Regions from separate parts of the Lentzea chajnantorensis genome, predicted to be linked through region 1. Evidence: riboswitches for the same ligand, from Rfam matches in the RefSeq annotation. Region 1 holds a riboswitch; the other holds the start of a gene.
The links. A riboswitch is a leader RNA that binds a small molecule or an ion and turns the genes downstream of it on or off. The one in region 1 is predicted to bind S-adenosylmethionine.
Positions count from the first base shown of each region.

Region 2: linked by a shared signal. The riboswitch ahead of thrC (threonine synthase) and the one ahead of ACVDFE_RS02525 (methionine ABC transporter ATP-binding protein) in region 1 are both predicted to bind S-adenosylmethionine.

Region 1 covers NZ_JBSDZT010000002.1:414,534-418,713, forward strand. The annotation lists gene ACVDFE_RS02515 (MetQ/NlpA family ABC transporter substrate-binding protein) at 1-235, opposite strand, end outside; gene ACVDFE_RS02520 (methionine ABC transporter permease) at 264-947, opposite strand; gene ACVDFE_RS02525 (methionine ABC transporter ATP-binding protein) at 944-1,942, opposite strand; SAM riboswitch class I at 2,161-2,254, opposite strand; gene rsmA (16S rRNA (adenine(1518)-N(6)/adenine(1519)-N(6))-dimethyltransferase RsmA) at 2,343-3,164, opposite strand; gene ACVDFE_RS02535 (transglycosylase family protein) at 3,356-4,180, opposite strand, start outside.
Region 2 covers NZ_JBSDZT010000002.1:8,109,354-8,113,533, reverse strand. The annotation lists gene ACVDFE_RS38845 (DNA internalization-related competence protein ComEC/Rec2) at 1-883, shown strand, start outside; gene thrC (threonine synthase) at 963-2,219, opposite strand; SAM riboswitch class I at 2,231-2,350, opposite strand; gene holA (DNA polymerase III subunit delta) at 2,429-3,406, shown strand; gene rpsT (30S ribosomal protein S20) at 3,608-3,874, opposite strand; gene ACVDFE_RS38825 (hypothetical protein) at 4,104-4,180, opposite strand, start outside.

The DNA of each region.
Region 1 (4,180 bases):
AGCCGTCGACCAGTGCCGTGTTCGGCTGGACGTAGTCGGTGAACTCGACGACCTCGATCTTCAGGCCCTTGGACGCCGCGAGGTTGTCGGCGACGTACTTGAGGATCTGCGCGTGCGGGACCGGCGAGACGCCGACCTTCAGCGTGTCCGAAGCGGACGAACCACCGGACGAGCAGGCGGACAGAGCGGTCAAACCGGTCAAAGCGGCAGCGATGAGGGCAGCACGAATGCGCATGACGTTCCTTTTGAGAATTGCTACTGGGTCAGACGGAGGCGTGCCGGCGTCGGTCCGACGCACGGGCGGCACGGGTGAAGCCGAACTGGATCACGGTGGTGAGCACGGCGAGCCACGCCACGGTGCTCCACAGGATCCGGTCGTTGAAGCGCTGGTAGCCCTCGCGGATGGCCAGGTCGCCGAGGCCACCGCCGCCGATCACGCCCGCCATGGCCGAGTAGCCGATGAGGGCGATGACCGTGACGCCGATGGCGTTGATGAGCGCCGGCAACGACTCGCGGATGAGCACGCTGCGCACGATCCTGAGCGTCGAGGCACCGGTCGTGATCGCGGCCTCGACCACGGTCACGTGCACCTCGGACAGGATGTTCTGCACGAGCCGCCCGACGAACGGGATCGCTCCCACGGCCAGCGGCACGATGACCGCCGTGCTGCCGATGGACCCGCCGACGATCAGGCGGGTCACGGACGTGAGGGCGACGAGCAGCACGATGAACGGCATCGAGCGGCCCAGGTCGGTGACGAAGCTGAGGGCCCTGTGCACCGCGGCGTTCGGCCGCAGCCCGCCCTTGGCGGTGAGCTGCAGCCAGACCCCGACGGGAACTCCGAGAACTGTGGCGATCACGGTGGAGACGCCGACCATGTACAGCGTCTCCCCGGTGGCCTCGACGAGGTAGCTCACCACGTCGGACCAGGGTGTTGCAGACCTCACGCAGCTACTCCCTGCGGCCCCTTCAGGGACCTCTGAACCGCGCCGCCGGCCTCACCGATCCACTCCAGCGCCGAGTCGGACCGCTCGCCGTTCAGGCCGAGGCGGAACCGCGCGACGGGGGTCTCGCCGAGGCGGGTGAGCCCGCCACCGACGATGTTCAGCTCGACGCCGAACCGGTGCGCGGCCTCGGGCAGCAGCGCGCCGACCGCGGCGAACCCGACGAGCACGACGTCCGCGACGCGGTCGTAGGCGTTCTCGTTGATCGGGTTCAGGTCGACGGCGGGCAGCAGCGCGGAGCTCGTGCGGCTGGCGGCGTTGTTGACGAGGTCGAGCACCTTGCCGTGCTCGACGACGTGGCCCTGCTCCAAGACCGCGACGTCATCGCAGATCTTGCGGACCACACCCATGTCGTGCGTGACGACGAGGACGGTCACACCCAGCTCTGCGCGCGCACGGTCGAGCACCGCCAGCACGGACCCGGTGGTCTCCGGGTCGAGTGCGCTGGTGGGCTCGTCGGCCAGCAGGACGGACGGGTTGGCGGCGAGGGCGCGCGCAACGGCGATGCGCTGGCGCTGCCCGCCGGAGAGCTGGTCGGGGTACGCGGCGGCCTTGTCGGTGAGCCCGACGAGGTCCAGCAACTCGCCCACGCGGGTGCGCCGCTGCGGTCCCGGCACGCCGGCGGACTCCAGCGGCAACGCGATGTTGCCGGCCGCGGTCCGCTGCCGCAGCAGCGAGTCCCCTTGCGGCACAACGCCGATCTGCCGGCGGGCGGCACGCAGCGCCGAGCCGTCGAGCGAGGTGATGTCGGTGCCGTCGACGCGGATCGCACCCGAGTCGGGGCGCTCCAGCAGTGCGACGCAGCGGGCCAGCGTGGACTTGCCGGCGCCGCTCGGGCCGACGACGCCGAGCACGGTGCCGGCCTGGACGTCGAGGGTGACGCCGTTCAGCGCGTTGACACCCTGGAAGGACTTGGTGAGGTTTTCGACAGTGATCACTTCTGCTCCACGGCTGCGCGCGACGGCGCACGCTCCCGTTGTGCGGGGGTGCGCGGTCGAAGTTCTGCTCAGGTGTGTGCGCCACTCAGCGACCGAGTGCGCGTCAAAGGACTTTGAGAAGGCGCCTTAGACGAGGTGGCGACGACATGCAGAAGCGGTGCGACGGCACTGGTCGACGACTCGACGGCGCGTCAGCATTCGCGAGGTACCCACGTGATCCTCCATCGGTCCTGGCGTTAGCACCTGCCCGCATCCAGCGGGTGGTTGCTGCGACGTCGTAGAGCCAGGTCTCTCAGTCGCTCCGGATGGCAGTTAGCAGTCAACCGGACGGACGTTCGGTTGCGCAAGCCAGATTCGGATTCGTTCGACAGATCACACTGTTGGCCGAAGGATCGCCGGATCAGACCTCGGCGATCCGGACAAAGTCGATCACGCTCAACTGCTCGCCCCTGACCTGGGGATCGATGCCCGCTTCGGCCAGCAGTTCGTCGACGTGCGGCGTGTAGCTCTTGAGGGCGGCCCTGAGGGTCTTGCGGCGTTGCGCGAAGGCCGTGTCGACGATCTTGAACAGCTTGTTCTTGTCCACTGTGGACAACAGCTTTTCGTGGCGCTGGAAGGCAACCAGTCCGGAGTCGACGTTGGGCGCGGGCCAGAAGACGTTGCGCCCGACCGACCCCGCCTTGCGCGCGTCGGCGTACCAGGCGAGCTTCACGCTGGGCACCCCGTAGACCTTGCTGCCGGGCTTCGCCGCCATCCGGTCGGCGACCTCCGCCTGGACCATGACGAGCCCCTTGCGCAGGCTCGGCAGCTCGTGCAGGAGGTGCAGCACCACGGGCACCGCGACGTTGTACGGCAGGTTGGCGACGATCGCGGTCGGTTGTACCGGCAGGTCCTCTTGGGTGACTTTCATGGCGTCCTTGAGGACCACGTGGAGCTTGCCGGCGTTGGCCGGGTCGTGCTCCTGGACCGTCTGGGGCAGCCGGTGCGCCAACGGCGGGTCGATCTCGACCGCGACCACCTCAGCGGCCGCCGGGAGGAGCGCGAGGGTCAGCGAGCCCAGGCCGGGGCCGACCTCCAGGACGACGTCCTCGTCGGTCAGACCGGCGGCGGCGACGATCTTGCGGACCGTGTTGGGGTCGTGCACGAAGTTCTGGCCCAGCTTCTTGGTCGGGCGGATGCCCAGCTCTTCGGCTAGACGGCGGACTTCGGCGGGTCCCAACAGGCTCACCGGGGCATTGTCTCAGGCCACCCACCAAAGACCTCAGGTTGCCCACCGAAGACCTCAAGTTACCCACCGAAGACCCCCGCCCCCTGCTGCGACGAGTGCACGCGGGGAGCTTTCGTACTCACCTGGAGTACGAAAGGTCCCCGCGTGCGGTCAAGCAGAGCGGAGGGATGGGTGGGGAGGCGGGGTTACGGCAGGCCGAGCTTCGCGCGGCAGCCGGGCCACGCGGAGTACGTGCCACCGCGGCCGTCGCGGAGCTTGGTGGCGATGGCGATCTGCTGTTCGCGGGTCGCCTGGTGCGGCAGGGCCGCGTAGGCGGTGCCGCCGTAGGCAGCCCAGGTGCTCGCGTTGAACTGGAGGCCGCCGTAGTAGCCGTTGCCGGTGTTGATGGCCCAGTTGCCGCCGGCCTCGCACTTGGCCAGGCGGTCCCACACCTCGCCGTCGGGGAGGGGCTTGGTGCCGACCGCGATCTTCTTGGGCTTCGGCTCCTTGGTGACCTTGCCGCCGATCTTCTCGCGGTTGATCTCCTTGCCGTTCTTCACCGTCACGCGGTAGGTGGAGATCTGCTCGCCGGCCTCGCCGGGCTCCAGGACCTTCTGCTGACCCTGGTTCAGGGTCGGGTCGTTGGTCTTCTCGACGGGCGGGGCGACCGGCTCGTTCACGTTGATGACCGTGACGCCGGTGCGGGAGATGTAGACCTCGGCGCCGGAGGCCAGGCGCACGTCGGTGCCGGCCTGGACCGCGTCCTCGGGACCGAGGGTGAGGTTCTCGCTCTTCAGCAGCTCGTCGACGGTGACGGCGGTGGTCTGGACCTCGCGGACCGGGTTCGCGCCGTCGAAGAGCTTGACGACCTTGCGGGTCTTCACCTCGAGGTTCATGCCGTCGAGGGGGACCTCGGAGCCGGTGGGCGCGGAGAACCACGAGCCGTCGACCGGGACGCCGAGCTGCTTGGCGGCCTCCTCGACGGTGACCGAGCGGACCCAGTCCTCACGGGACTGGCCGTCGACGCTCAT
Region 2 (4,180 bases), 7.7 Mb from region 1:
GCCGGGGCTGGAACTGGAGGTGCTGGGCCCGCGGCGGCAACCGGTCGTCGCGGAGACGAACACGGTCGTGAACGACTACTCGCTCGTACTGCGGGCCACCACACCCGCGGGCCGGGTGCTGCTCACCGGTGACGTCGAACTGGCCGGCCAGGCCGCGTTGCTGGGGGAGCGGGACCTGGGGGCCGAGGTGCTCAAGGTGCCCCACCACGGCTCACGTTCCTCGTTGCCCGCGTTCCTGGAACGCGTGCGACCGCGGATCGCACTGGTGAGCGTCGGCACCGGCAACCGCTACGGGCACCCGAGCCCGCAGGTGATCGACGCGCTGCGGGCGGGTGGCGCCCTGGTGTTGCGCACGGACAAGGACGGCGACCTGGCGGTGTTGCCAGGAAGCCGAGTCGTACGAAGGAAAAGGAGAAGGAAGATGGACCAGGTCTGGATCAGGCTCCACAACGCGCGCTACCCGATTCCCGGCGGCACGCCCGGTTTCGCCTGGGCGATGTGGCAGCCCGGTTACCCCGCCACCCAGTGGCCGCACGACGAACTGAAGCCCGACTTCGCCTACTACCTCTGCGAAACACTGGAGGACGGCAGCCGCGCCATCACCTACCGCGCCCGCGCCACGCACGTGCTGCCACCCACGGAGGCCGCCGACGCGGACGCCGCCTACGACCTCGTCGCCGAGCACGTGTTCGACGACGGCATGCGCATCGCCCCGGACGTCTGGCACGAGTACCACTACAACGCCCTCAAAGCAGAAGCCCCGTGGCCGCAACGGATCGTGGCCTGGCGCGCCGAGGTGGAACCGGTCGGCCCGCACGTTCGCGACGAGCTGCGCCGCTTCCCGCGCACGGGCTGGACGAAGTCGGCCGCGATCACCCTCTGACGCTCACCGCGTGAAACGACGCGGTCCGGGGACGCGGACGTCCCCGGACCGGGAGGAGGTGATCTGCTGAACGAACGACCTAGCCCAGTGCCTTGAGCACGGCCTCGGCCGACGGCGGCACAGTGGCGCGCGGGCCGATCGTGTCGCCGAGGGCGTCGAGGGTCTTGAGGCCGTCACCGGTGATCAGCAGGACGGTCTCGCCGTCGGGGTCGAGCTGGCCCGTCTCGATCAGCTTCTTCGCCGTCGCCACGGTCACGCCGCCGGCGGTCTCGGCGAAGATGCCCTCGGTGCGGGCGAGGAGCTTGATGCCCTCGACGACCTCTTCGTCGGTCACGTCCTCGATGGCGCCGTTGGTGCGGCGGACCGTGTCGAGCACGTACGGGCCGTCGGCGGGGGCACCGATCGCCAGCGAGCGGGCGATGGTGTCGGGGCGGACCGGGCGGATGACGTCGTGGCCGTCCTTGAAGGCGGTGGACACGGGCGAGCAGCCGGTGGCCTGGGCGCCGAACACGCGGTACGGGGAGGCCTCGACGAGGTCGAGCTGGCCGAGCTCGCGGAAGGCCTTGTCGATCTTGGTGAGCTGGGAGCCGGAGGCGACCGGCACGACGATCTGGTCGGGCAGGCGCCAGCCGAGCTGCTCGGCGACCTCGTAGCCGAGGGTCTTGGAGCCCTCCGCGTAGTACGGGCGGACGTTGACGTTCACGAACGCCCAGTCCTCGTGTTCGGCGGCGAGCTCCTGGGCGAGGCGGTTGACGTCGTCGTAGTTGCCGTCGACGGCGATCAGGGCGCCCTCGTAGACGGCGCTCATGAGGATCTTGGCGCGTTCCAGGGAGGAGGGGACCAGTACGACGGACTCCCAGCCGGCGCGGGCGGCGGCCGCGGCGACGGCGTTGGCGAGGTTGCCGGTGGAGGGGCAGGCCAGGACCTTGAAGCCGAGCTCGCGGGCGGCGGCCAGTGCCACGCCGACCACGCGGTCCTTGAAGGAGTGGGTGGGGTTGCCGGTGTCGTCCTTCACCCAGACCTTGCGTACGCCCAGCGCCTTCGCGAGGCGGTCGGCCTCGACCAGGCGGGTGCCGCCGGGGTCGGTGTTCGGGTGCTGTTCCACAGTGGACGGAACGGGCAGAAGGCCGCGGTAGCGCCAGATCGAGCGGGGGCCGGCCTCGATGTCCTCGCGCCGCACCTTGCCGAAGTCGTAGGCCACTTCCAGCGGCCCGAAACACTCGAGACAGGCGTATTCCGGAGCGAGAGGGGTCTCATTTCCGCACTCACGGCACAGCAGCGCGCGGGCGGGGCCGAGGTCGAACTTGGTGCTCGTGGGCACAGTGACAGCAGTCATCGCGAGGTATCTCCTCATCTTTCCCGCGAAATCGAACGGGTCGGAATTGGCACCGTGATCGTCTGCGCATAGCGCTGACGCCGGTTGCCGGGGCTTCTTCGGGCCGGTCCCTCTGCCCCTCTGGATGAGCGGTGTTCAGTTGTGGCCACCAACGTACGGCACGTCTCCGCCGCTCGGCCACAAACGTCCACGATTCGGGACGTGGGAGGATGCGGAGCGTGAGCGCACCGGAGTCACTGCACCTCGTCGTCGGCGAGGAGGAGTTGCTGGTCGAACGCGCAGTTCGGGCGGCACTCGAGGCCGCGCGCGCGGTCGACGCGTCGGCCGACCTGACCCGCGTTCAGGTGAGCGATCTCACGCCGCCGGAGCTCGCCGAGCTGGTGAGCCCGTCGCTGTTCGCCGAGGGCCGGGTGATCGTCCTGCAGAACGCGCAGGACATCAGCAAGGAGATCGCCGACACGGTGCTCTCCTACCTCAAGGCGCCCGCGGACGGGGTGACGCTCGTCGTCGTGCACACCGGTGGCGGCCGCAGCAAGGCGGCCAAGGACCTGCCCGGCCAGCTGAAGAAGGCCGGTGCGGCGGTCACCGAGTGCGGCAAGGTCACCAAGTCGGCCGAGCGCGAGGCGTTCGTGCGCAACGAGGTGCGGCAGGCAGGCGGCAAGATCGACCCCGAGGCGGTCGCGACGCTCATCGACGCCGTGGGCACGAACCTGCGCGAGCTCGCCGCGGCGGCCTCCCAGCTGGTGTCGGACACCGACGGCAAGGTGACGGTCGAGGAGATCCGCCGCTACCACCAGGGCAAGGCCGAGGTGACCGGTTTCGCCGTCGCGGAGAAGGCCGTCACCGGTGACCGTGCGGGCGCGATGGAGTCGTTGCGGTGGGCCATGCAGCTCGGTGTGCCGCACGTGCTGGTCGCCGACGCGCTGGCGGACGCGGTGCGCACGGTCGCACGCGTCTCCGCGGTGGGCCGGGCCGACCCGTTCAGCCTGGCCGGTCCGCTCGGCATGCCGCCGTGGAAGATCAAGAAAGCTCAGGCGCAGGCCCGCGGCTGGGAGCAGGCGGGTCTCGCGGACGCGATGCAGGTGGTCGCGGGGCTCAACGCCGACGTGAAGGGCGTGGCCGCCGACGCCGACTACGCGCTGGAGCGCGCCGTGCTGCGGATCGTGGCGGCACACGGCCGCCGGTAGCACCCTCGCGGCGTTCCCGCGGAACCGTCCACGCACCGGAATTGACCGTGCCGCGCCAGCTTCCGCACGGAACGGCGCGTCGTGAAGCCCAATGAGGTGAATGCGTGGAGCGACTCCATGGCCCTCATCCCCACCAGAACAGCGAAAAGGGCCCGCTCCACGAGGAGCGAGCCCTTCCCGACGGCTCTGAGGTGAGCGGAATCAGCCCTCGAGCTGGTTCGCGCGCAGCGCCATCGCCGACTTCTTGTTGGCGGCCTGGTTGGCGTGGATGACGCCCTTGGTGGCGGCCTTGTCGAGCTTGCGGGACGCGTCCTGCAGCAGCTCCAGGGCCTTCGCCTTGTCACCGGCCTCGGCAGCCTCGCGGAACTTGCGGATGGCCGTCTTGAGGGACGACTTGACCGACTTGTTGCGCAGGCGCGCCTTCTCGTTGGTCTTGATCCGCTTGAGCTGGGACTTGATGTTCGCCATGCGACATCACCCTTCTGTGTCGAAACCGGAGTTCGTGACGCGCTTGGTCGGCACCGGCGAGAGCCGGCTCTCCTCCACGGCGGAGCGCCGCGCGTTCACGACGACGAAGGATATCAGGCCAGCTCAGCGCACCGTGAACCCGGCCTGGTCGGCACGAGCTGACAGCACGAACGCCGTGGAAGCGGTTCAATGCTGCTGAAACGCCTGTTCAGCGTGCCGCAGTGACCGGTCAACCCGCGTCCGGTTCCGGTTCCGGTTTTTTCGGCGGACGGCCGCGGCGCGGCATCTTCTTCGCTTCACCGGGCA